Regions from separate parts of the Rhodococcus sp. 5G237 genome, predicted to be linked through region 3. Evidence: riboswitches for the same ligand, from Rfam matches in the RefSeq annotation. Region 3 holds a riboswitch; each other region holds the start of a gene.
What was found. Region 3 has a riboswitch for thiamine pyrophosphate ahead of ACWPOC_RS09515 (ABC transporter substrate-binding protein). Riboswitches for the same ligand answer to the same signal wherever they lie in the genome.
Positions count from the first base shown of each region.

Region 1: it holds a riboswitch for thiamine pyrophosphate, as region 3 does, so the genes downstream of both, ACWPOC_RS07910 (3-oxoacyl-ACP reductase) here and ACWPOC_RS09515 (ABC transporter substrate-binding protein) in region 3, are expected to answer to the same signal.
Region 2: it holds a riboswitch for thiamine pyrophosphate, as region 3 does, so the genes downstream of both, thiO (glycine oxidase ThiO) here and ACWPOC_RS09515 (ABC transporter substrate-binding protein) in region 3, are expected to answer to the same signal.

Region 1 is NZ_JBSNCD010000003.1:276,166-283,860, reverse strand. It holds gene ACWPOC_RS07935 (esterase/lipase family protein) at 1-1,005, opposite strand, end outside; gene ACWPOC_RS07930 (MarR family winged helix-turn-helix transcriptional regulator) at 1,097-1,564, opposite strand; gene ACWPOC_RS07925 (alpha/beta fold hydrolase) at 1,643-2,560, shown strand; gene ACWPOC_RS07920 (phosphodiesterase) at 2,723-3,643, shown strand; gene ACWPOC_RS07915 (stealth family protein) at 3,640-5,136, opposite strand; TPP riboswitch at 5,399-5,490, shown strand; gene ACWPOC_RS07910 (3-oxoacyl-ACP reductase) at 5,545-6,309, shown strand; gene ACWPOC_RS07905 (LLM class flavin-dependent oxidoreductase) at 6,309-7,613, shown strand.
Region 2 is NZ_JBSNCD010000011.1:192,750-200,444, reverse strand. It holds gene ACWPOC_RS23485 (hypothetical protein) at 1-268, opposite strand, end outside; gene ACWPOC_RS23480 (NUDIX hydrolase) at 406-1,260, shown strand; gene thiE (thiamine phosphate synthase) at 1,297-1,986, opposite strand; TPP riboswitch at 2,013-2,125, shown strand; gene thiO (glycine oxidase ThiO) at 2,122-3,186, shown strand; gene thiS (sulfur carrier protein ThiS) at 3,183-3,395, shown strand; gene thiG (thiazole synthase) at 3,388-4,173, shown strand; gene ACWPOC_RS23455 (hypothetical protein) at 4,265-4,798, shown strand; gene ACWPOC_RS23450 (ATP-binding cassette domain-containing protein) at 4,856-5,785, shown strand; gene ACWPOC_RS23445 (ABC transporter permease) at 5,785-6,564, shown strand; gene ACWPOC_RS23440 (M20/M25/M40 family metallo-hydrolase) at 6,657-7,695, shown strand, end outside.
Region 3 is NZ_JBSNCD010000003.1:649,796-657,490, reverse strand. It holds gene ACWPOC_RS09525 (ABC transporter ATP-binding protein) at 306-1,076, opposite strand; gene ACWPOC_RS09520 (ABC transporter permease) at 1,073-1,858, opposite strand; gene ACWPOC_RS09515 (ABC transporter substrate-binding protein) at 1,836-2,849, opposite strand; TPP riboswitch at 2,886-2,982, opposite strand; gene ACWPOC_RS09510 (hypothetical protein) at 3,300-5,036, shown strand; gene ACWPOC_RS09505 (hypothetical protein) at 5,044-5,190, opposite strand; gene ACWPOC_RS09500 (hypothetical protein) at 5,411-5,608, shown strand; gene ACWPOC_RS09495 (CsbD family protein) at 5,794-5,991, opposite strand; gene ACWPOC_RS09490 (hypothetical protein) at 6,111-6,287, shown strand; gene ACWPOC_RS09485 (magnesium transporter CorA family protein) at 6,316-7,335, opposite strand; gene ACWPOC_RS09480 (protein kinase domain-containing protein) at 7,390-7,695, opposite strand, start outside.

The sequences.
Region 1 (7,695 bases), 370 kb from region 3:
CGCGACCACAACCTCCTCGGTTGCGGGATTGCTGATCGTCGGATCCGGGCTCCAGCCGAGGATCGGCGGCACGAAGACGCACTCCAGCGGCCCTGCCGAACCCGGATCGAGCGCGTCGAGGACGAACCATGCCGCGTTCGGATCGTTGACGATGCCGGCATGTTCGACGAAGTCGTTCGCGCAGTGGTCCTGCAGCACGATGTTCGTCGCGTTGGGTGCCTCGCGATAACCGCTGGTATACGGAAGGACGATCTCCTCGTATCGGGTCATGATGTTCGTGTACGTCACCTCGTCGGCGTAGACGCCGGCCTCTTGGATCGTGTGGATCCAGTCCGATCCGGCGAGGACCTGCGGGCACGCACCGCACCCGATGAAGTGAACGAGATTCTCCACGTCCTGTCGTACACCGACGTGCTCGAACAGCTCGAACGACGCCGCGAGCAGGAAGGCGTGGCTGCCCTCGTAGACCGGTCCGAGCGAGACGTAGTCGTCGACCTTCTCGTTGCCGCCGAGGAATTTCACGTACCAGACAGGCATCAGGGTGCCCTGCGAGTGCCCGACGAGGTCGACCTTCTCCGCGCCGGTCGCGGCGAGGACCTCGTCGACGAAATCGGAGAGTTGCTGCGCGCTGTCCTCCATCGGCAGCAGTCCGCCGACGGAACTCAACGGCCAGGGGAGGTCGGCGTGGTTGCCGTAAGTGAGGGCGAAGACGCAGTAGCCCTCGTTCGCGAGGAGCGGTCCGAGGTACGACCAGTTGTTGTGCCGGTTGAGCACCGTGCCATGGACGAGCACGACGGGATCCGGATGTTCCTCCGACGGGACGCAGTCCCAGTCGTTCGTGCCGAGCGCGCTGCCGTTCGGATCGCCGAACTCGTGAGCGAACCCGTCCAGAAACGTTTTTCCGACGGGCAGGGGAGGAGCGGGCTCCTCGGCGGCTGCCGTTCCTGCCCCGACCACGGTGAAGGTGACCGCGAGTGCCGCGGCGACCCAAGAGCGTATCTGCATTCCCATCCCCCCGAAGTATGTGGATGGGCATGGAAGTTAACAGAAATTCTCTCTGCCGGGCAGTGGGGTTCCCATGCGGGTCGGTGCTGCCTCAACCTTCGGTGTTCTCCGGAGAGCGCGCGGACTCGACGGCGTCGGTCATGGAGCCGAGGAACTCCCGCACGACCTCCAGTTGCGGCTCGGAGAAGGACTCGAGCGCGGCGGATGCCCGGGCGAAGAGTGGGCCGAAGAAATCCCAGCCGAGTTTCTCGGCGGCCGGGGTTACCCGCAGGATGACGCGCCGCCGGTCGTTGCTGTCGCGATCCCGGCGCACGTGACCGGCCCGTTCGAGCCTGTCGACGAGTGCGGTGACCGATGCGGTGTTGAGTCGCAGGTGCTCGGCGAGCCAGCCGGGTGTCGCGATCTCCCCGGCCCGTTCCCGGTCGAGAAGTCCGATCAGTGCTCGCAGATCGGTGGGATGCAGCGCGTGTTTCTGTGCGAATTCGGCGCCGAGCAGATCGAGTTGCACGGTGAGCGCGCGCAGCCGGTGGATCATGTCGAGTCTGCCGTCGTCCGTCATGTCACCTCCGCCTCTCGACAGACTCTACTCGCCCACCTAGTATCTCGATCATCGAGATATTCGGGGGTGGAGGTTCCGATGCTCCGGTCACCACGCACATCGTTCGCAGAATCAGACGAGGGCCGCGCCTTCTACGCCGCGTACGACGCGCTCCTCGCGAAATGGCCGCGCGGCACCGTGATCCACGATCTCGACTCCCGCTTCGGCACCGCCCGCGTCACCGAGTACGGGCGACCCGACGCACCGCCGGTCCTGCTGCTCCCGGGTGCCGGCGCCACGTCGATGGCCTGGTTCGCGACCGCCGCGGCGTTGGGGGAGACCCACCGCGTGCTGGCCGTCGACATCATCGGCGACGTCGGACGCAGCGTCGCCGGTGGTGATCCCGTCCGCAACGTCGACGATCTGCTCGAATGGCTCGGGTCCGTCGCCGATGCTCTCGGGGCGACGCGGTGCGCACTCGTCGGTCACTCGTACGGCGCGATGATCGCGCTCGCGGCGGCCGTCCGGACTCCCGAACGGGTCGATCGGCTCATGCTGCTCGACCCCAACTCGTGCTTCACCGGGATGCGGTTCGGCTACCTCCTGCGGGCACTTCCGGTTCTCGTCCGGCCCACCGCCGCCCGCGAACGGGCATTCCTCGAGTGGGAAACCCGAGGGGCACAACTCGATCCCGACTGGGTCACCCTGATGGCGCTCGGCGCGGCACACTTCCCGACGGCGAAGACGATCGTGCCCCGGCGTCCGTCGTCCGAAGAGTTGGGACGGTGCACTGCCGATGTCACGGTGATGCTCGCGCGGTTCGGACGAGTGCACGACCCGGACAAAGTGGCACGCGCTGCCCGGCAGGCCCTGCCGTCCTGCCGGGTCGTCACACTCACCACCGGTACCCACCACACCCTGCCGATGTACCCGAGCGACGAGGTCGACGCAGTGCTGCAGGATGCATTGGGTGCCGGTGCGCCCGTCGAACTGGATTGTGACCCAGATCACCAGTGAATGTTCGATTGTCCGTTTCCGCAGGTCACCGCGCAGTAACGAGGTGTTCGCCGGAGGTTCGGGGTCTCGATGTGATCCAGAAGTCATGGAGTCGTAGAAACAGACTCGCTACCGTTGATGGCGATCGAGTGCCCCGAAACGGGCGAATGGAAGTGAGAGATCATGGGCAGCTCTCCAGCCCCTGAGCGAATTGCCGAATATCCCAAACCTTCGCACACCCTCCTTCATCTCACCGATACACACCTCGTCGGTGGAGACGAACTCCTCTACGGCACCGTCGACGCCGACACCCGCCTCGGACTGATTCTCGAGGACATCCGTGCGTCGCAGGTCCGTCCCGATGCCCTGGTGTTCACCGGCGACCTCGCCGACCGCGGCCAGCCCGACGCCTACCGCAAGCTCCGCGGTCTCGTCGAACCGCTGGCAGCAGCGCTCGGTGCCGACATCGTCTGGGCCATGGGTAATCACGACGACCGCGCGACCTTCCGTGAGGAGCTCCTCGACGAAGATCCCGTGGGCGCACCCATCGACGAAGTCCACATGGTCGGCGGACTGCGGATCATCACGCTCGACACCTCGGTTCCGGGCCATCACCACGGCGAAGTCTCCGCCGAGCAGCTCGCCTGGCTGGCCGACGAACTCTCGACACCCGCCCCGTTCGGTACCGTTCTCGCACTGCATCATCCGCCGGTACCGAGCGTGTTCGACATGGCTGTCCTTGTCGAACTGCGCGACCAAGCGGGCCTCGCCGAAGTACTGCGTGGCACCGATGTGCGCGCCATCCTCGGCGGTCACCTGCACTACTCCACCTCGGCCACCTTCGCAGGCATCCCGGTGTCCGTCGCCTCGTCGACCTGCTACACCCAGGATCTGAACGTCCCGGTCGGCTCGCAGCGCGGACACGACGGCGCGCAGGGCTTCAACCTCGTGCACGTCTATCCCGACACCATCGTGCACTCCGTGGTGCCCAGCGGAAGCTACGCCACCGCCGGGCAACCCCACACGGCCGAGGACGCGGCGCGGCGCCTGGCCGAGGCCGGCATCCGCATCCCCGAGAACCCCGACCTCACCGTTCGCGTCTAACCGACGTCCGGTCGGCCCGGGTAGTCGGTCTCCCAGGGCGCCGGAATCGGGTAGTACCGCTCCAGGAACTGCGTGACCTTCGCGGTGCGCAACTCCAAGTCGACCTCGGGCGTGCTGCCGTCGTTGAGGCAGAACAGGTCGAGATCGCGACGCGCCAGGATCGTGTCCAGATGTCGCAGACCGGACTTCACGGTGGTGTCGACGTACTCCACCTTCGCCGTGGTCTGCTGCACCGCGCGGCCGGTCAGCAGCGTGTAGTAGTGATAGAAGGAGTTCGTCACCGAGATGTTGTCGGCCGCCCGGAACGGGCTCGCTGCCGTCGCAGCGAACTCGTCCGCGAACTCGCGCTCCATCTCTGCCATGATCGACCTGCGCAACGGGACCGGTGTGTGCTCGAGGTGCCGAGTGATGGTGACCCCGAAGCGGTCCTGCAGGAGCTTGCGGTTCATGCGCGCGGAGTTCTCGAATCCGCTGCGCGACGCGTTGTTTCGTCCGAGGCCGATCCGCACATCGCACTCGATGAACTTGCCGACGCCCCCGCCGGAGAAGAACAGGCTCGGGCTCACCCGGCGACCGAAGAACATGTCGTCGTTCGAGTACAGGAAGTGCTCGGACAGTCCCGGGATGTGATGCAGCTGCGACTCGACCGCCATCGAGTTGTAGGTGGGCAGCGCCGACGGATCGGTGAAGAACTCCTCGCTCCGCACGAAGGTCACGCGCGGATCGTCGGCGAGCCACGCCGGTCGCGGCGAGTCGGTGGCGACGAAGATCCGCCGCACCCACGGCGCGTACATGTGGACCGAACGCAGGGCGTACTTGAGTTCGTTGATCTGCCGGTAGCGCGCCGGCGAGTCGTCACCTTCGCCGACGACATAGTTCTGCATCAGCTTCGCGCGCTTGGCCTGGAACGACTTCGACGACCCGTCGACCCACGAGAACACGAGGTCGATCTCGAACGGGATGTCGCCCGGATGGCGGTCGAACATGCCCTCGATCGTGGGCCACAGCTGTCCGTACCGCTCGACCGTCGTCCGGCGCATCTCGTCGCGCAGTGCGATCGTGCGGGTGAGAGCGTTCGGGCGAGGCATGATCACCTCGTCGTCGGTGTAGGTCCACAGTTCGATGTCGACCCCGTTCGACGCGCCGTACCGCAGCCCGCTGGTCAGCTCGACCCGTGGACGGAACAGCCGGAACACCCGGTCCTTCCTGTCGCGCGAGAGCCGACCGTCCGCCACCGGGACCGGACGCCGCTTCGAACCGACGGCCTTCGAATAGAACGGCTCGTCGGCACACCCCTCGGCGAGAGCGGCGCGCAGCCTCTTCCGGTCGGCGCGGTCGATCGCGAGGATCGGGCGGTCGCTGTCGTCGCGCACGAGCAGGTAGTCGATGTGCGCCCGGTCGAGCACGCGGCGCAGGAGCAGCGCGTCCTCGATCCGAGCCTCGTCGGGCGTGGTGGTAGTGATCGGGATGGCGTAGCGATCCTCGAACCACACCACCTCCTCGTGCCTCGCGGGGCCGCGGACCGTGGCGCGGCCGAGCGGCGGAGCATCTCCGACCTGCTGGGAAAGGGAGACGTAGGGAGCGTTGTGGGGGGCCGGCGTGTGCGTCGGAATCTCCTTTCACGAGTCGGGACAGGAATGGCCCATTTTAACGCCGATCTGAGCTAAGTTCCCGCGTCGGGGATGTGACGATCCGGTGAAGTCTGCCGTGACCGGCTCTCGAAGCGGTGAAACCGCGCGGTGTAGCCTGTCCGCAGGACTCGACACGGGGTGCCGGAAACGGCTGAGAGAACACCCGTCGAACCTGATCTCGATCATGCGAGCGAAGGGATGCCGAGCCGGCGACAGGGCACAGGTCTGTCGCCCTCACGCACCCTTCCCCACACAGGGAAGGCACAGAAGATGTCATTGCAGAACCAGGTCGTCCTCGTCACCGGCGCCGGTCGCGGCCTCGGCCACTCCATCGCGCAGGCGTTCGCCGACGAAGGAGCCGCCGTCGTCCTCGACTACCGGCGCAGCGGCGAGGGCGCCCACGAACTGGCCGACAAGATCGGACCCGAACGGGCGGTCGCGCTTCAGGCCGACGTCACCGACCACGCCGACGTCGAATCGCTGTTCACCCGGGCCCGCGAGCACTTCGGACGACCCGTCACCACCGTCGTCAACAACGCCCTGCCCGACTTCTCGTTCAACGGCGACGCCCGGCCCAAGGCCGACGAGATCGGATACGACCGGTTCGGAGCCCAGTTCGACGGCGTCATCGGCGGCGCGGTCAACGTCATCCAGGCAGCTCTGCCGGGCATGCGGGAAACCGGCGGTGGCAGCATCGTCAACATCGGCACCAACCTGTTCCAGCACCCCGTCGTCCCGTACCACGACTACACCGCCGCCAAGGCCGCACTGCTGTCGTTGACCCGCACCTTCGCCGCCGACCTCGGCCCCGACGGGATCCGCGTCAACATGGTCTCCGGGGGCCTGCTGCGCACCACCGACGCGTCGTCGGCGACACCCGAAGCGGTGTTCGACCTCATCGCGTCGTCGACGCCGCTGCGGAAGGTCACCACGCCCGAGGACTTCGCGGCCGCGGTGCTGTTCTTCGCCTCCGACTGGTCGCGAGCCGTCACCGGACAGAACCTGGTGGTCGACGGCGGACTGGTGATGAACTGATGGCCGGACCACGCACTCTTCACCTCAACGCCTTCCTCTACGGCGTCGGGCACCACTCGTCGGCGTGGCGGCATTCCGGTTCCGCGGCCGAACGCATCGGCGACATCACGTATTTCGAGGAACTCGCCCGTACCGCCGAACGGGGATGCCTCGACGCGGTGTTCTTCGCCGACGGTCACAGCGTCAACCCGAAGTACACGGCAGGCACCCCGTGGTTCCTCGAACCGCTCACCGCACTGTCGGCGATGGCACGCGCGACCGAGCACATCGGTCTCGTCACCACCGTCTCCGCGAGCTTCTTCACGCCCTTCCACGCCGCCCGGATGCTCGCCTCGCTCGACCACATCAGCGGGGGACGGGTGGGCGCAAACATCGTCACCTCGATGTTCGACGAGGAAGCACGCAACCATGGATTCGACTCCCTGCCACCGCACGCCGAACGGTACGCGCGGGCAGAGGAATTCATCGAGGTGCTCTGCGCGCTGTGGGATTCGTGGGACGACGGCGGTGTCCTCGTCGACCGGGCGGGTGGCAGGTTCCTCGATTCCGACGCGATCCGTCCGATCCATCACCGGGGCAAGCACTTCCGTGTCGACGGTCCGCTGACCGTGCCGCGGTGCCCGCAGGGCCGTCCGGTGCTGTTCCAGGCGGGAGCGTCGGAGACCGGGCGCAACCTGGCGGCTCGCCATGCCGAGGCCGTCTACTCCGTCGCGTGGGACATGACTGCGGCGCTCGAGTACGCCACCGACCTGCGCGCGCGGATCGCCGCGGCCGACAGGGATCCCGGTACGGTCGCCATCCTGCCCGGACTCGTCACCTACGTCGGTCGCACCGAAGAGGAGGCGTGGGCGAAGAAGGCGGAACTCGATGCCCTCCTCGACCTCGATGCCGCCGTCACCCAGCTCGGCGTCTTCACCGGTCAGGACTACACCGGCCACGACCTCGACGCGCCGGTCGCCGACCTGCCACCCATCGAGGAGTTCAATGGGCCGCAGGGGCGCTACGCGACGGTGCAGCGCATCATCGAGACCCGCCGCCCCACCCTGCGCGAACTGCTCGGTTACCTCGCCGCGGGTGGTGGTCACGCGACGATGATCGGCACCCCCGAGTCTGTCGCCGACAACATCGAGGAATGGTTCACCGCGGGTGCCTGCGACGGCTTCAACCTCATGTGTCCCGCCTATCCCGATTCTCTCGACGACTTCGTCGACCTCGTCGTCCCGGAACTGCAGCGCCGCGGCCTGTTCCGGACCGAATATCCCGGCTCGACCCTGCGCGACTCGCTCGGTCTGAAGGCGCTGTAGCGGAGAAGAGCGCGAATCGGTCATCGGAGCGGGTTGTAGCGCGCGCCGATGACCGTTTCGCGCTCCTGAGCAGCCCGACGTG
Region 2 (7,695 bases), on a different contig from region 3:
AGAGATTCTGGGCCGCGCTGGCCAGCGGCTCGATGGACGCGAGGAGACGATCGTGGGTGGCCTGCCTGCCGGACACCATCGTTGCGGAGACCGCTGCCGAGGCGACGAGCAGCACGGTGAGCACCCCCCCCAGGACCACCAACCGGACCGGCGTGGATCGCAGCAGGGCACGGGCGTCGTCGAACCGGGCGTCCGGAGTGTCCGTATCGGCGTCGTCGCGGATGTGGCTCTCGACAGGAGCGAAGGGAGGGGTGATCCGTACGTCCACCGGGCACTCCCTTCCTCGTGTCGAGCGGTCTGAGGGGAGCATATAAGCAGCCCGGCGGTATTGTTGCCGTCCACGGACGGCGGGGATCCGGTACCGGGCACAGGCCCGGACGAGGGCGGGTCGGAGAGGCGGACGCAATGCGTGGAGACGGTGACGGCTGGGCGGTCGGACCGGACGGTGAGAAGCGCTGGGGACGACACGGTGCCGCAGGTCTGCTGCTGCGCGCTCCGCTCGCGGACGGTCGCCCCGCGGTTCTCCTGCAGCATCGGGCGGCATGGTCGCACCAGGGTGGCACCTGGGCACTTCCCGGCGGAGCCCGCGACTCGCACGAGAGCACCGTCGACGCCGCCGTGCGGGAGGCCCACGAGGAGGCCGGCATCGATGTCGCGGCCGTGACGGTGCGCGCCGAACGTGTCACCTCCGGTCTCGCGGGCGGATGGACCTACACCACCGTCGTCGCCGACGCCACCGAAACGCTCGTGACCAGCCTCAACCAGGAGAGCACCGAACTGCGCTGGGTGCCCGAACCGGAGGTCGAGGCGATGCCGCTGCACAGCGGCTTCGCCGAGGCGTGGCCGTCGCTGCGCACCTCACCGGTCCGCATGCTGCTCGACACCGCGAACGTGCTCGGTGCGAGCGGCCCCACCGGATGGTGGCGCGACCGCCCCGGCGCGACGAGCGCCCTGCTCGCCGACCTCGCCGCGGTCCTGCCCCGCACGGTCGAATGTCCCGACGGGACGTTCGGTTGGGTCCCCCGCGTCGAAGCGGTCCTCGAAGGGCATGCCCGCGACGCGACGATCGACGACGTCCGGATCCCGGTGCACAGCGCGGACGGCAGCGGCGACGACGAACTGGCCCGGCTGGCCTCCACCGCGACGGCCGTGGTGGATCCGGGGGTGACGGTCGTGGTCACCGCGGATCGCGGCCTGCGCGCACGGTTGCCCGAGGGCACGATCGCGATGTCGCCCTCGGCCGTGCTGGGCTGGCTGTAACGCCTCACGCCGGCAGCGCGGCCTTTCGGCCGTCTTTCAGGCCGGCAGTGCGGCCTTCAGTGCTGCCGCGGCTGCCCGTGGATCGGAGGCCTTCGTGATCGCCCGGACCACCGCGACCCGCGTGGCCCCGGCGTCGAGCACCTCGGGGAGCCGCTCGAGATCGATGCCGCCGATCGCGAACCACGGTCGTGCCGGCTGCGACTGCGCGACCTCGCGCGTCACCTCCAGCCCCGCCGCGGTGCGTCCCGGCTTGGTCGGGGTGTCCCACACCGGCCCGGACGCGAAGTAGTCGACGCCCTCCTCGATGTCGGCGAGCGCGGCCTGCGCCCGGCTCGACGTCGAGCGGCCGATGACGATCTCGTCGCCGAGGATCTGCCGTGCGTGCCGCACCGGCAGGTCGCCCTGACCGAGATGCAGGATGTCGGCGCCCGCCGCGAGCGCGATGTCGGCGCGGTCGTTCACGGCGAGAAGCGCACCGTGGCGTGCACACGCCTCGCCGATGATCTCGAGGGCGGCGAGTTCCTCGCGTGCCTCGAGGCGTCCGAACTTCTTCTCACCGGCCGAGTCCTTGTCGCGCAACTGGACGATGTCGACCCCACCGGCGAGGGCCTCCTCGACGAACCGTGCGAGGTCGCCGGTGTCCCGGCGAGCGTCGGTGCACAGGTACAACCGGGCGGTCGCGAGGCGGCCGCGCGGGTCGGGATGGTTGCCGCGATAGGTGGTCACGACCAAGACGGTAGCCTCTAGGCAGAAAGTGACGACACGGGAGTCCCGAGGTTCGCGGGGCTGAGAGGGGGCCTGCCGGCCCCGACCGTTATGACCTGACCCGGATCATGCCGGCGCAGGGAGTGAGGTGGACCAATGGCAACTGTGGCCGTCGTGGGTGGCGGAGTGATCGGGCTGTCGATCGCATGGCGCGCGGCCCGCTCGGGGCACATCGTGACCGTGCACGACCCGAATCCCGGTAGCGGCGCCTCGTGGGTGGCCGGGGGAATGCTGGCCCCGCTGTCCGAGGGCTGGCCCGGCGAGGACCACGTGCTGTCCCTGGGTGCGGCCTCGCTCGACCGCTGGCCGGGATTCGCGGAGGCACTGCGCGCGGAGACCGGCGTCGACGTGTTCACCGCCGAGGCGTCGCTGACCGTCGCGCTCGATGCGGCGGACGCGGCCGACCTGCGGACCGTCGCCGAATGGGTCGGGGAGCGGGGGCACGAGATGCGTCTGCTCTCCCGTGCCGAGATCCGGGAGTTCGAACCGTCGCTCGGTCCGAAGGTGCGTCTCGGACTGCTCGCACCCACCGAGTGGTCGGTCGACAACCGCGCGCTCGTCGACGCCCTGCGCGTCGCGGCCACCGGGGCGGGGGTGCGCTTCTCCGACTCCGCCGTGCACGACCTCGCCGATCTCTCGGACGACCAGGTGGTGCTCGCCGCCGGCTCGGCGTCGGCGCGACTGTGGCCGGGACTTCCGGTCCGTCCGGTCAAGGGCGAGATCCTGCGCCTGCGGGTGCGGCCCGGCGCGACCCCGCCGCCGCAGCGCACCGTGCGCGCGAGTGTCCACGGTCGCCCCGCCTATCTGGTGCCCCGCCACGACGGTCTCGTCGTGGGCGCGACGCAGTACGAGGCGTCCGACACGCAGGTCACGGTGGCCGGGGTGCGCGATCTGATCGCCGACGCCGAGCGGATCTTCCCGGCGCTCGGCGAGTACGAACTGTTCGAGGCGAGTGCGGGCCTGCGCCCGATGACCCCCGACAATCTGCCGCTGATCGGCCGGCTCTCCGATCGTGTCGTCGCCGCGACCGGCCACGGCCGCAACGGTGTGCTGCTCACGCCGCTCACCGTCGACGCGGTGCTCGCCGAACTCGGTGGGCGGTCGCTGGCCGACGCGCAATACGCCTGTCCTGGACGAATTACGGAAGCGAGTGTGGGATGACGAACGTGTCCGTGGGCATCACCGTCAACGGTGAGGACAAGTACTACGACGCGGCCCCGACCGTGTCGCAGCTGTTGAACGAGCTCGGTCTGCCCGAGAAGGGAATCGCGGTCGCCGTCGACGGTGTCGTGTGCCCGCGCGGCCGCTGGTCGGAGCCGGTCACGCGCGGAGCGAGCATCGAGATCCTCACGGCGGTTCAGGGTGGCTGACACACACGATCCCGGCGCCGACCTGCCGCAGCTGACCATCGCCGGCCGCACCTTCGGGTCGCGGCTGATCACCGGCACCGGTGGCGCAGCGAACCTGGCCGTGCTCGAGGAGGCACTCGTCGCGTCGGGTACCGAACTGACCACCGTCGCGATGCGCCGCGTCGACGCGGCCTCCGGAACCGGTGTCCTCGACCTGCTGCGCCGTCTCGGCATCGAACCGCTGCCGAACACCGCCGGGTGCCGCGGCGCGAAGGAGGCCGTGCTGACCGCCCAGCTCGGGCGGGAGGCGCTGGAGACCGACTGGGTGAAACTCGAGGTCATCGCCGACGAACGGACGCTGCTGCCCGACGCCATCGAACTCGTCTCCGCGGCCGAACAACTCGTCGACGACGGCTTCGTCGTCCTGCCGTACACGACCGACGATCCCGTCCTCGCGCGACGGCTCGAGGACGTCGGCTGTGCCGCGGTGATGCCGCTCGGCTCGCCGATCGGGACCGGCCTCGGCATCTCGAATCCGCACCACATCGAGATGATCGTCGAGGCCGCGGGTGTGCCGGTGATCCTCGACGCGGGAATCGGAACCGCCTCCGACGCGGCGCTCGCGATGGAACTCGGTTGCGACGCCGTGCTGCTCGCGACCGCCGTCACCCGCGCGAAGGATCCGGCGCTGATGGCGTCGGCGATGCGCCACGCCGTCGAGGCGGGATTCCGTGCCCGGCACGCCGGTCGGATCCCGAAACGCTTCTGGGCTCAGGCATCTTCGCCGATGGAGCCGTGACCGGTACGGAAAACCCTTGAGAATCTTCCTGTTCAGGGGTTTTTCGATTATCGCGTGACGGGATACCGTGCGGTCGGTACGATCCCCGGGCATGACAATTGCACACCGAATCCTTTCCGCCGCGGCTGCCGGGCTCATGGGTGTCGCCGTCGCCGTCACGGCACCGGGCGTGGCAGGCGCCCAGGAGCCGTGCCAGCTGAGCCGGTCGAACACCGGACCGAGGACGTGCGAGATGACGCAGCTGGCCACGCCTCCCGTGCTGACATTGGGCGACGGCATCTGCGCCGGCATCGTGCGCGCCGGTGGAACCGCCTTCGACGGCCCGCTCTACGAGTACTCCATGGCTCCGGGTGCCACCCACGGGATCGAACTGCGGATCACGCAGGGCTACTCGCTTCTCGGCGAGTGGACGCCGAGCATCCTGAACTGCGACGTCACCGTCGCTTTCGACTGGCACAATCTCGACACCGGTGCCCGCGGTACGGAGACCCGCTTCGTGCCGGCCTTCCACACGAGCACCCGGCCGTTGTTCATGCACGTGTTCCCCGGGCCGGGCCGCGTCGTCCTGACGATGCGTACCGAGCGACCGAGCATCCCGGTCACGACCGAGGTCTTCGTCCCCTGACGCACCCGCCTGCGGCTCCGGGATGCGCTCGCCGGAGCCGCACGTAGGGTGGTGCGCATGATCGAAGTGACCGGCTTGACCAAGACCTTCGGGTCCACGACCGCGGTCGACGACCTGACGTTCACGGTCCGTCCCGGCATCGTCACCGGCTTCCTCGGCCCCAACGGGGCGGGGAAGTCCACCACGATGCGCATGATCCTGGGGTTGGACCGGCCGACCTCGGGAACCGCACTGATCGAAGGGAAGCCGTACAGCGAGCTGACACGGCCGCTCACCACCGTCGGGGCGCTGCTCGACGCGAAGTGGGTGCATCCCAACCGGTCGGCGCGGGCGCATCTCGCCTGGCTGGCCGCGTCGAACGGTCTGCCCGCCTCGCGCGTCGACGAAGTGCTGCGCCAGGTGGGTCTGACGGAGGTCGCGGGCAAGCGCGCCGGCGGCTTCTCGCTCGGCATGTCGCAGCGACTCGGTCTCGCCGCCGCACTGCTCGGCAACCCGCGCGTGCTGCTGTTCGACGAACCGGTCAACGGTCTCGACCCCGAGGGCATCGTGTGGATCCGGCGGTTCATGCAGGCGCTCGCCGCGGAAGGCCGCACGGTACTCGTGTCCAGCCACCTGCTCTCGGAGATGGCGCAGACCGCCGAACATCTCATCGTCATCGGCCGTGGACGGCTCATCGCCGACACCTCGGTGAAGGCGTTCGTCGACCGCGCCTCCGACTCGTTCGTCGTCGTGCGCAGCCCGCAGCTCGACGAGCTGCGCACCGCGCTCACCGAGCGCGGACACACCGTGCGGGAGGACGACGGCGCCCTGCACGTCTCGGGCGCTCCGGCCGCGGAGATCGGCGAACTCGCCGCGACCCGGTCGATCGTGCTGCACGAACTCGCGGGACGCAACGCGTCGCTCGAGGAAGCGTTCATGAAACTCACCGGTGGCGAGGTCGAATACCACGGATCCGGAGTCGACGACGTCATGAAGGGTGGATTGTGATGAGTACGGCGCTCGACACACTGCGGGCCGAACGGATCAAGCTCACGTCGGTGCAGTCTCCGCTGTGGTGCACCGTCGTCATCGTCGCCCTCGGCCTGGGTCTGGCCGCGATCCTCGGGTCGGTCTCCCGCGCATCGGCCGGGATGGACGACGAACTGGGACGGTTCTATCCGACCGTGGACGTCGCGGTCAGCGGCGTCACCGGCTTCGGCGTGCTGGTGCTCATGATCCTCGCGGCCCTGTCGGTCACCAGCGAGTACCGCTTCGGGGTCATCCGCACGACCTTCCAGGCCACCCCGAACCGCACCCTGCTCCTGACGATGAAGGCGCTGCTCATCGGCGTGCTGGGCGCGGTGCTGACACTCGCGGTCTCGTTCGGTGCCTTCTACCTCGCGAAGGCGCTGGCCGGGCCCGACGCAGGTCGCGAACTCGTCCTCAGCGGCGACACGGCGTGGCGCGCGGTCTACGGCACCGCGATCTACGCGTTCCTGTGTGTCTTCCTCGCGATCGGTGTGGGCACGCTGCTGCGGCAGTCGGCCGGCACGATCGCGCTGCTGATGCTGTGGCCGCTGCTGCTCGAGTCGTTGTTCGCGTTGTTCGGTTCGGTGGGGCGCGAAATCCAGCCGTTCCTGCCGTTCGCGAACGCGAACAATTTCCTGGGCATCGGACAGGGCATCGAATTCCATTGGGGTCCATGGGGTTCGCTCGTGTACTTCGCGGCCTTCTCGTTCCTGGTGTTCGCGGCCTCGCTCGTGGTGGTCAACCGCCGCGACGCCTGAGGTTCCGCCTCGGCACGCCCGAGGTACTGCTTCGACGCACTGTGCCGCACGGTTTCCCCGTGCGGCGCAGTGCTTTTTTGTACGCTCGGTCGATGGCGCGGGCGCAGACGAGATACGGCATGCGGGGAGCGGCGCTGATCGCCGCCGGTGTACTGCTGACGGCGGGATGCTCGGAGGCGGAGTTGGAGGCGCCGCCCGTCGACCCGACGGCGCTCGCCGACGCCGTGCAGCTCGATGCCGTCATGACGCACCTGACGGAACTCGAACGGATCGCCGGTGAGAACGACGGAAACCGTTCGCTCGGGACCCCCGGCTACGACGCGAGCGTCGACTACGTCGCCGGAGCCCTGCGCGACGCCGGATTCGACGTGCAGACACCGGAGTTCGACACGACCCTGTTCACCGTCGAGAACGAGCAGCTCACCGTCGACGGGGAGCCGATGGGCGTGAGCGCACTCGGCATGTCGCCGTCGACGGGACCGGAGGGGCTCACCGCGCGTGTCGTGCGCATCGCCCCCGACGACACCCCCGGTTGCGAGGCCACCGACTACGACGGCATCGACGCGACCGGCGCGGTGGTGATCGTCGATCGCGGCGTGTGCACCTTCGCCGTCAAGGAGCAGGTCGCCGCCGAACGGGGAGCGGCCGCGCTGCTCGTCGCCAACAACGAGGACGGCCCGCTCGCGGCCGCCGGTCTCGGGGCGGAATCGAACCCCCGCATCCCGGTCGGTGGGGTGGCCGGGGCCGACGCCGAGCGTCTGTCCGCCGCGACCACCGTGACGGTGACGCTCCAGACTCGCACCGAGGACCGGAAGTCGCGCAACGTGATCGCGCAGACGCGCACCGGTTCGACCGACGACGTGGTCGTCGTCGGCGCGCACCTCGACAGCGTCCCCGAAGGACCGGGGATCAACGACAACGGAACCGGCGTCGCCGCCGTCCTCGAGACCGCGCTGCAACTCGGCAGCGAGCCGGGCGTGACCAACGCCGTGCGGTTCGCGTTCTGGGGCGCCGAGGAGGTCGGACTGGTCGGCTCCACGAGGTACGTCGAGTCGCTGTCCGACGAGGAACGACTCGACATCGCCCTGTATCTGAACTTCGACATGCTCGGCTCGCCCAACGCCGGATATC
Region 3 (7,695 bases):
CCGCTCGAAGATCCTGCTGACCACCGGGCCGGGCAGAACCGCGGCGACGGTGATGTCGTATCCGGCCGCCTCGACCTCCAGCTTCAGGCACTCGGTCAGGGTCGATGTCGGCGATGGCCACCTTCATGCCCAGCGACGCGCCGTAGCGGGGTCCTTCCCCGACGCCCGAACCATCGCCGGTGACAGTCAGGCCCCGCCTTGTCGGACACATCCGCTACCGTTCTCGCTATCCGCTACGGCAAATTGCTGTAGCGGACGACGAATTTTGTAGCGGATGCACCGCCGGTGAGCAGAGCGAGCGGCGACTATCTCGAGGTCATCCTCCGCTGATCCCCGTGACGTGACCGGTGCAGGAGGTCCACCAGGTTCTGCTCGAGCGCCACGAACTCGCTCGACGCGCACATCTCCAGGGTTCGAGGTCGAGGCAGGTGCACACGCACCTCGTGCTCCACCCGCGTCGGTCGCGGACCGAGGACGACGACCCGATCGGACAGCAACACCGCCTCGCGGACGTCATGCGTCACCATCAGCACCGTCCACCGATGCTGCTGCCACACCTGCTGCAACCACAATTGCATCTCGGTGCGGGTCAGCGAATCCAGTGCGCCGAACGGCTCGTCGAGCAGGAGCACGTCGCGTCCCTGCAGCACCGTGCGTGCGAGCGACGCGCGTTGACGCATACCGCCCGACAGTTGGTGCGGCGCAGCGTCCTCGAAGCCGGCCAGGCCGAAGGTCGGCAGCAGTTCGCGGGCGCGGGCGCGAGCGTCGGATCGCTGTACACCCTGCACCTCGAGTCCGAGTGTGCAGTTGTCGAGCACCGTCCGCCAAGGGAACAGCAGGTCCTTCTGCGGCATCAGCGCGACCCCCCCGGGTGCTGCGGGGGAGTCGCCGACGAGAACCTCTCCGGTGTCGGGTTGTTCGAGCCCCGCGACGATCGAGAACAGCGTCGACTTGCCGCACCCGCTCGGCCCGATGAGGGACACGAATTCACCGGGTTCGACGGAACAGTCGATGCCGTCGATCACCGCCCGGTCGCCGTACGCCTTGTGGACCGAGGTCACCGTCACCGCACTCATTTCGCCCCCTTCGTGAGTGCCCACGGCGCGACCACCCGTTCGACGACGTAGGTCAGCGAGTACAACGTGAGCGACAGAACGGCCGTCACCACCACGGTTGCGAGCACGAGATCGGTGCGGAACGAATTCTTCTGTGTGCTCATGTAAATGCCCAGACCGGATGTCGCGCCGACGTATTCGGCGAACACCGCCCCCACTACGGCGTAGGTGATCCCGATCCGCAGGGCGGTGAAGAAGCGGGGAAGCGCGGACGGCAGGCGCACGTAACGGAACTGCTGCCACCGCGACGCGCCCATGCTGCGCAGCAACGCGCCCGCCTCGCGGTCGGCCGCCGCGAACCCTTCGAGCAGTCCGATCGCGACGGGGAAGAACGTCACGAGCGCGATGACGAGAATCTTCGGCAGTAGTCCGAATCCGAACCAGATGATCATCAAGGGCGCGATCGCGATGATCGGCAGGGTCTGTGACACCACGAACAACGGCAAGAAGGCCCGTCGCAGCCACGGCGAGAAGTCCACGGCGATCGCGAGCACCCACGCGAGGGCCAGCGACACGGCGAACCCGACGAGCGTGACCTGCAGTGTGGACCAGGCGTGCCCGGCGATGTCGACGCGATGCGCCCACCCCTGCGTGAGAACGCGTGCGGGGGAGGGCAACACCTGCGGGCGGATACCGCTCACCACGACGTACGTCTGCCAGATCGCGACCAGCGCCCCGGCGACGAGCAGGGCGGGAAGGAGTCGACGTGCGCGGCCGGTGCTATCGGTCTTCGAGGTAGTCATCGGTGACATAGGTCGACCAGTCGGGCTCGGTCGTCAACGGGCTGCCGTCGGGTCCGGACAGCAGGCCGTTCTCGTAGAGGAACCGGGCATAGCCCGACCATTTCCTGGCGTCGAGGACCCCGACGGCGCCGGAGGCGTCGCGCATGTACTCGGCGGCGAGCATGCGCTGGCTCTCGTAGACGAGTTCCTCGTCGGGGAAGGCCCCGGGGTTCGCCTCGATCAGGGCCCGGGCCCCGCGGTCGGGATCGTCGGCGGCGATCCGGTAACCCTGGTGCAGCGCCTGCACGAAAGCGCGTGCCTGCTCCGGGTTCTCCGTCATCCAGTCCTCGTTGCCGTCGACGACGATCGCGTACGCGTCGGGGAAGCCGTAATCGGTGAAACCGAAGTACCGCATGGGCAGGCCGCGGTGCTCGGCCTCGAGACCCTCCCACGCCAGGTACGACACGGTGAAGTCGGCAGTCGACGAGTAGACGGCCTCGTACGACGACGTCCCGAGCGTCACATTCTCGAACTCACCGCGACCACCGTCGTTGCGGATCACCTCGGCGAGCATCTCGTCCTCACCGGGGTTCGCGAAGCCCGCGAAGGTCTTGCCGTCGAGATCCGCCGGCCGCGTGATCTCGGCGTTGTCGGCCCGCACGGCGATCCCTGTCGCCCAGTGCTGCAGCGGTGCGAGGACCGCGACGGTCCGGGACCCGGCGGCTCTGGCGATGGTCGATGTGGCGTGCGTGGAGATCCCGAACTCGGCGCTACCGGCGTCGACGAGGGTGTCGGGGGTCGCGTTGTTGTACGGCAGGATCTCGACGTCGAGACCCGCGTCGGCGAACAGACCCTCCTGCTGCGCCACGTACAGGCCGGTGTGATTGGTGTTGGGCGTCCAGTCCAACGCGAATCGGATGGTGTCGCTCCCGGAATCGGACGAGCACCCGACGACCGCGGAGAGTGCGGCGACGAGGGTGAGCAGTCCGGCGAGAGTCCGCTGCGCCTTCACTGCGAGGGCAGGGGACGGATCGATGTGGGTACAGGCATGGTCATGTCGGGACATCCCTTCGTCAGCATTACCTGATCAGGTTCGACGGGTGTGATCTCAGCCCCGCTCGTGCGGAGCACCCCGTGTCACGGGCGACCTTAGCACCATGCCCTCCAGGGACCACCGGGACGGGAGCAGAACGGAAGATGTGACCCGAAGTTACGCAAAAGCCCAGGTCAGGGTGTCACCCTCGCATTTCACCCGTAACGGAAGGGTCGAAGGTCCCGACTCTTCGAGTGATGGTCCCTGTCACCTCCCCCGAACGGCAGGCCATCGGTCTGCGCACGCCTCCCCCTTGCGTGGACGATGAAGGGCCCGTCGGTGAACTCCGACGGGTCCTTTCTTCTGTCGTTTCCGTAGACCCGACTCCCGCAACGGTGTTCAATACGCACGAACCGATCGGGGGATGGGATGCGCGCAAGGATGGGCGCCGCACTGGCTGCGGCGGTGATGGGAAGTGTGCTCACGGCATCGGTGGTGTCGGCAGAGCCGATCGGACGCACCGCGTCGGAGCCGACCGGACGCACCGAAATGCCGTACACCTCGTCGGCGCCACTGGCCGGCGAGGTGTTCGGGTCCGTGGTGTCGATACCCGCGCCGCTGCCGGCGGAAGCGGGACCGCGACCCGCAGCATGCGACCGGCTGTCGTATCTGCGGTGGCGGTCGGCCGACGGACCGGACAGTTCGGCCGACGCCGACCGGATCCTCGTCGCCCAGCCCGGGATCTTCGAGGGAGCGGGCGCGTTCGAGAGCGTCGCGCGCAACACCGTCGTCGCGGCCGCGGCCCGTGGTGCCCATGTCGAGTTCTGGGCACTCGACCGGCGATCGAACTGCCTCGAGGACCACACCGGTACCCGGGCGGCGCTGCGGACGGGTTCGCTCGACACCGCGACCGACTACTACTTCCGCGGTGCTGAAGTGGACGGGCGACGATTCGCCGGCCATGCGAGCGGCGCCGACGTCGCGTGGCTTTCGCAGGTCGGACTCGAGCAGACGCTGCGCGACCAGTACGACCTGCTGCGTCACGAACTTCCCGACCCGGAACTGCGGAAACGGAAAGTGTTGTGCGGCGGACATTCTCTCGGTGGTTTCATCACCGGCTACTTCGCGGAATGGGACTTCGACGGAGATCCCGCCACCACCGACGACGCCGGCTACAACCAGTGCGGTGGGTACTTCGCGCTCGATACGGTGATCAGAGCCGGAGCGCCCTTCCCCGGCCGGGGCGCGCTCCCGGATCTGCCCGACACGGTATCCGCTCCGCTCGATGCGCTGTCCGGTTCGATCTCCACGGCGTCGCCGGTGCTGGCACTTCCCGCGGTCATCAATCCCGAGACGACGAATCTGCTCGCACTCACCGGACTCGCCGCGCGACTGGACCCGGACGGCACCGACGGGATCGTCTCGCACATGCCCGACAACCCGAACATCGACTGGACGTTGCGCACTCTGCTGGCGGGGGATTACGCGATGTTCGCGACGGGCGACCCGGACGTGCGGACGTTGAACGCGACCAACGAGGCGGTGCTCGGCGCGATCCTCGACGACAATTCGCAACCGCTGGGGTTCCTGCAGGCGAGCGTCGGATTCATCACCGGGGCACCCGTGCGCGACAAGCTGTTTCCTGTTCCCGCCACGCCGGAGGTGCTCGGGTCGGGATTCTTCGGCGATGCGCTCAAGGCGTCGCCGGCGGTCTTCGCCGATCCGGGAGTCGTCTACCGGTGGCTCGACTACGACGAGGTGAGCACTGAAGCGTCGTCACCCGACGAGGCGCGGTACACCGATCGGGGGAGCGAGGTGACGTCGATCGCGGAGCTCGCGCGGAATCTGTCGGAGCCACCATTGGATTTCACCGAGTGGTACTTCCCGTCGAGGCTTCCGTTCGACCTCGCATCGGCGACCCGCTTCGAAGGTCATCTCCACCGCGACGGTGTCACGCGCAATCCTGTGGTGACGCTGGTGGCGAACGGAGGTATCTCGTTGCCCGAGACGGATCATCCGAACGAACGCCGGTGGGTTCTGTCCGGATACAACCACCTCGATGTGCTCACGGCGGCCGCCGATCAGAACGACGGGCGGCCCGAGCAGGTGTCGCAGGCGCTGGCCGACTTCGCAGCCGACCGGGGTGGAAGCTTCACAGTCGGATGAGGCGGGATCAGGCGCCGCGCGCGGAGAAGATCGAGGTGTAGTCGTGGGGTCCGCTCACTTCGGCGACAGCGGTGACGGGTTCGGTCTCGGCGTCGGCCTCCGGAGTGGTGGGCGCGAGGAAGAGAGGATTGTCGAATTCTTTGTTCTGGCTCATGGCCGTCCTTTCGGGTGCGGCCGGGTAGACCCCGGCCGTGGGGCAGTGCGAAGAAGAGGGGCCGCGGTACACGCGGCGGGGAACTCTCACGTTCGGCTCGGAACCTTCGGGCACTGTGGTGCGAGGTTGCTCATCATGTGCGAGCCGAACGATGACTCCACCCTACACCAGAAGGTTCGCGCGACGTTTGACCGGCGAGTCGCGTGGGAAGACACTCGGCATGGCTACCTACAGAGTGATCGACCCGACCGGGAACGTCGTGGATACCAAGGAAATCGAGAGCGCGGACGACGCGCACGCCTGGTTCGTCGACCAGCGCGCCGACAACAGCGAACTCGGCTGGCGCATGGAGGCGCAGAACGAGCAGGACGGCACCTGGCACTTCTTCGACGACACCGAAGGCACCTCCTCGAAGTAGTCCGGCAGCACCCCGTGAGAGCGGGGTGCTGCACGCACCGGCACAGCTCGGTGCGGTACCCGAACGAACGACGCGGTGCCGAGCACCTCCACGACGCGGTGCCGAGCACCTCCACGACGCGGTGCCGAGCACCTCAACAGCGCGGTGCCGGTAGTCGCAACTACCGGCACCGCGCAGTTCAGGGGCTACTTCTTGAAAGCGTCCTTGACGTTTTCGACGGCATCCGAGACCTTGTCGCCTGCCTGCTTCAGACCGCTGGAGGTCTGATCGCCGCGACCCTCGGCTTCGAGATCACGATCGCCGGTCGCCTGACCGGTGTTCTCCTTGATCTTGCCGCCCGCTTCTTCTGCCTTGTGCTTTGCCTTGTCGACGAAGTCGGCCATGGGGTCCTCCTGTGTCATCGAACGTTGCTCTGACGGAGTACCCGGCCCGAACAGCCTGAAACCGAACACGACCGACTCGTCCGTGTCAGACTTCGACACAGACAGCCAGGAGGAGACCGATGTCGCATCCCACCAACTCCGGTCCCGAGAACAACGACCCGATCGGGGACGCGCCCGACGCCGATCCCGAACTCGTCCGCGACGGGCCGGTGCAGCGCCGGCGTTCGGCGGGTGCGGTGATCGCTGCCGTCGCGGTGGTCGTCGTGATCGTCGTGCTGCTCGTCGTCTTCCTCTGAACAGAGCCGTTCACCGAGCAACGCGGGTTCACAACCAGTCGCGGCGCTTGAACAGCACGTACAGCACGATCGCCGACACGACCATGATCCCGACCCCACTCATCAGTCCCCACGCCTCGCCTACTCCGGGATAGGGCACATTCATGCCGTACCAGCCGGTGACGGCCGTGGGGACGGCGATGATCGCGGCCCATCCCGTCAGTTTCTTCATGACGATGTTCAGGCGCGCGTCCTGCAGCGACAGGTTCGTCTCGAAGACGGTGTTCACCATCTCGCGCAGCGAGTCGGTCCACTCCGCAGCACGCATCACGTGGTCGTAGAGGTCGTTGTAGGAGCTGTCGAGCTCGGGGTGGTGGTTGCTCTCGGCGCGGGTGCGCAGGACGGCGTTGACGACCTCGCGCATCGGCAGCACGACCCGCCGGAGCTGCACGAGTTCCTTGCGGAGCCGGTAGACGCGGCGCTGGATCTGCCGGGTGGAGGCACCGTCCTCGAAGAGGCAGTCCTCGAGGTCCTCGGCGGCGTCGTCGAGTTCCTGGATGGTCTCGAACTGCCCGTCGACGACCGTGTCGAGAAGGCCGTGGATCAGCGCACCCGGCCCGTACTGCAGCAGGTCGGTGTTCTCGTCCCACCGGCGCACCACTTCGTCGATGTCGAAGGGAGTGCCGCGGCGAACGGTGACGACGCCGCGGGGCAGGACGAAGGCGGAGATCCGCGTGGTGCGGAGCCGGGACTCGTGCGCCTGATCCTCGTCCTCGGAATCCGGAAACAGGTGCGTCGCGTAGACCGTGAGGAAGGTATGGGTGGCGTAGCGGGTGGCCTTCGTGCGCTCGCCGTGTGCTAGCGAATCCTCGACGGCATGCGGGTCGAGGTTCCATTCCTCGGCGAGTTCGAGCAGAGCGGCGTGTTCGGGATCCCACAGATCTACCCAGACCAAGGCCTCGGGATCGGCGAGATGCTCCGAGACAGCGGACAGCGGGAAACCTTCGTCGACGAGTTTCCCGTGGGCCCACCGCCGGGTCCGGATGGAGTTGTCGTATCGGTCCGTCACCTCGGCAGGATCCCCGCAATACGAGAGGTTCACACCACGTCCCCCGTAGGAGGTTCACACGACAGGACGATGCTCGGTGTCTACCAATCGCAGCACCTCGTCGACGAACCCGAGGTCGATCCGTGGCCGATCGTCAGGCCACAGGCCCCGCTCGATCCGCCCTTGCATCGAGGTGAGCGTGGCGATCACGTGTGGCCCGCCGTCGGTCAGATAGCGCACCATCCCGCGCGCCGCGCACGCGTCGACCACGACGGCCAGGGTCTCCGCGGCCTCCTCGATGCGCCCGGCTGCGTGCAGGCAGGAGGCGAGCAGACGGTGGGCCTGCAGGTGGGCGCGGGGACGCGAGGCGGTGCGCTGCAC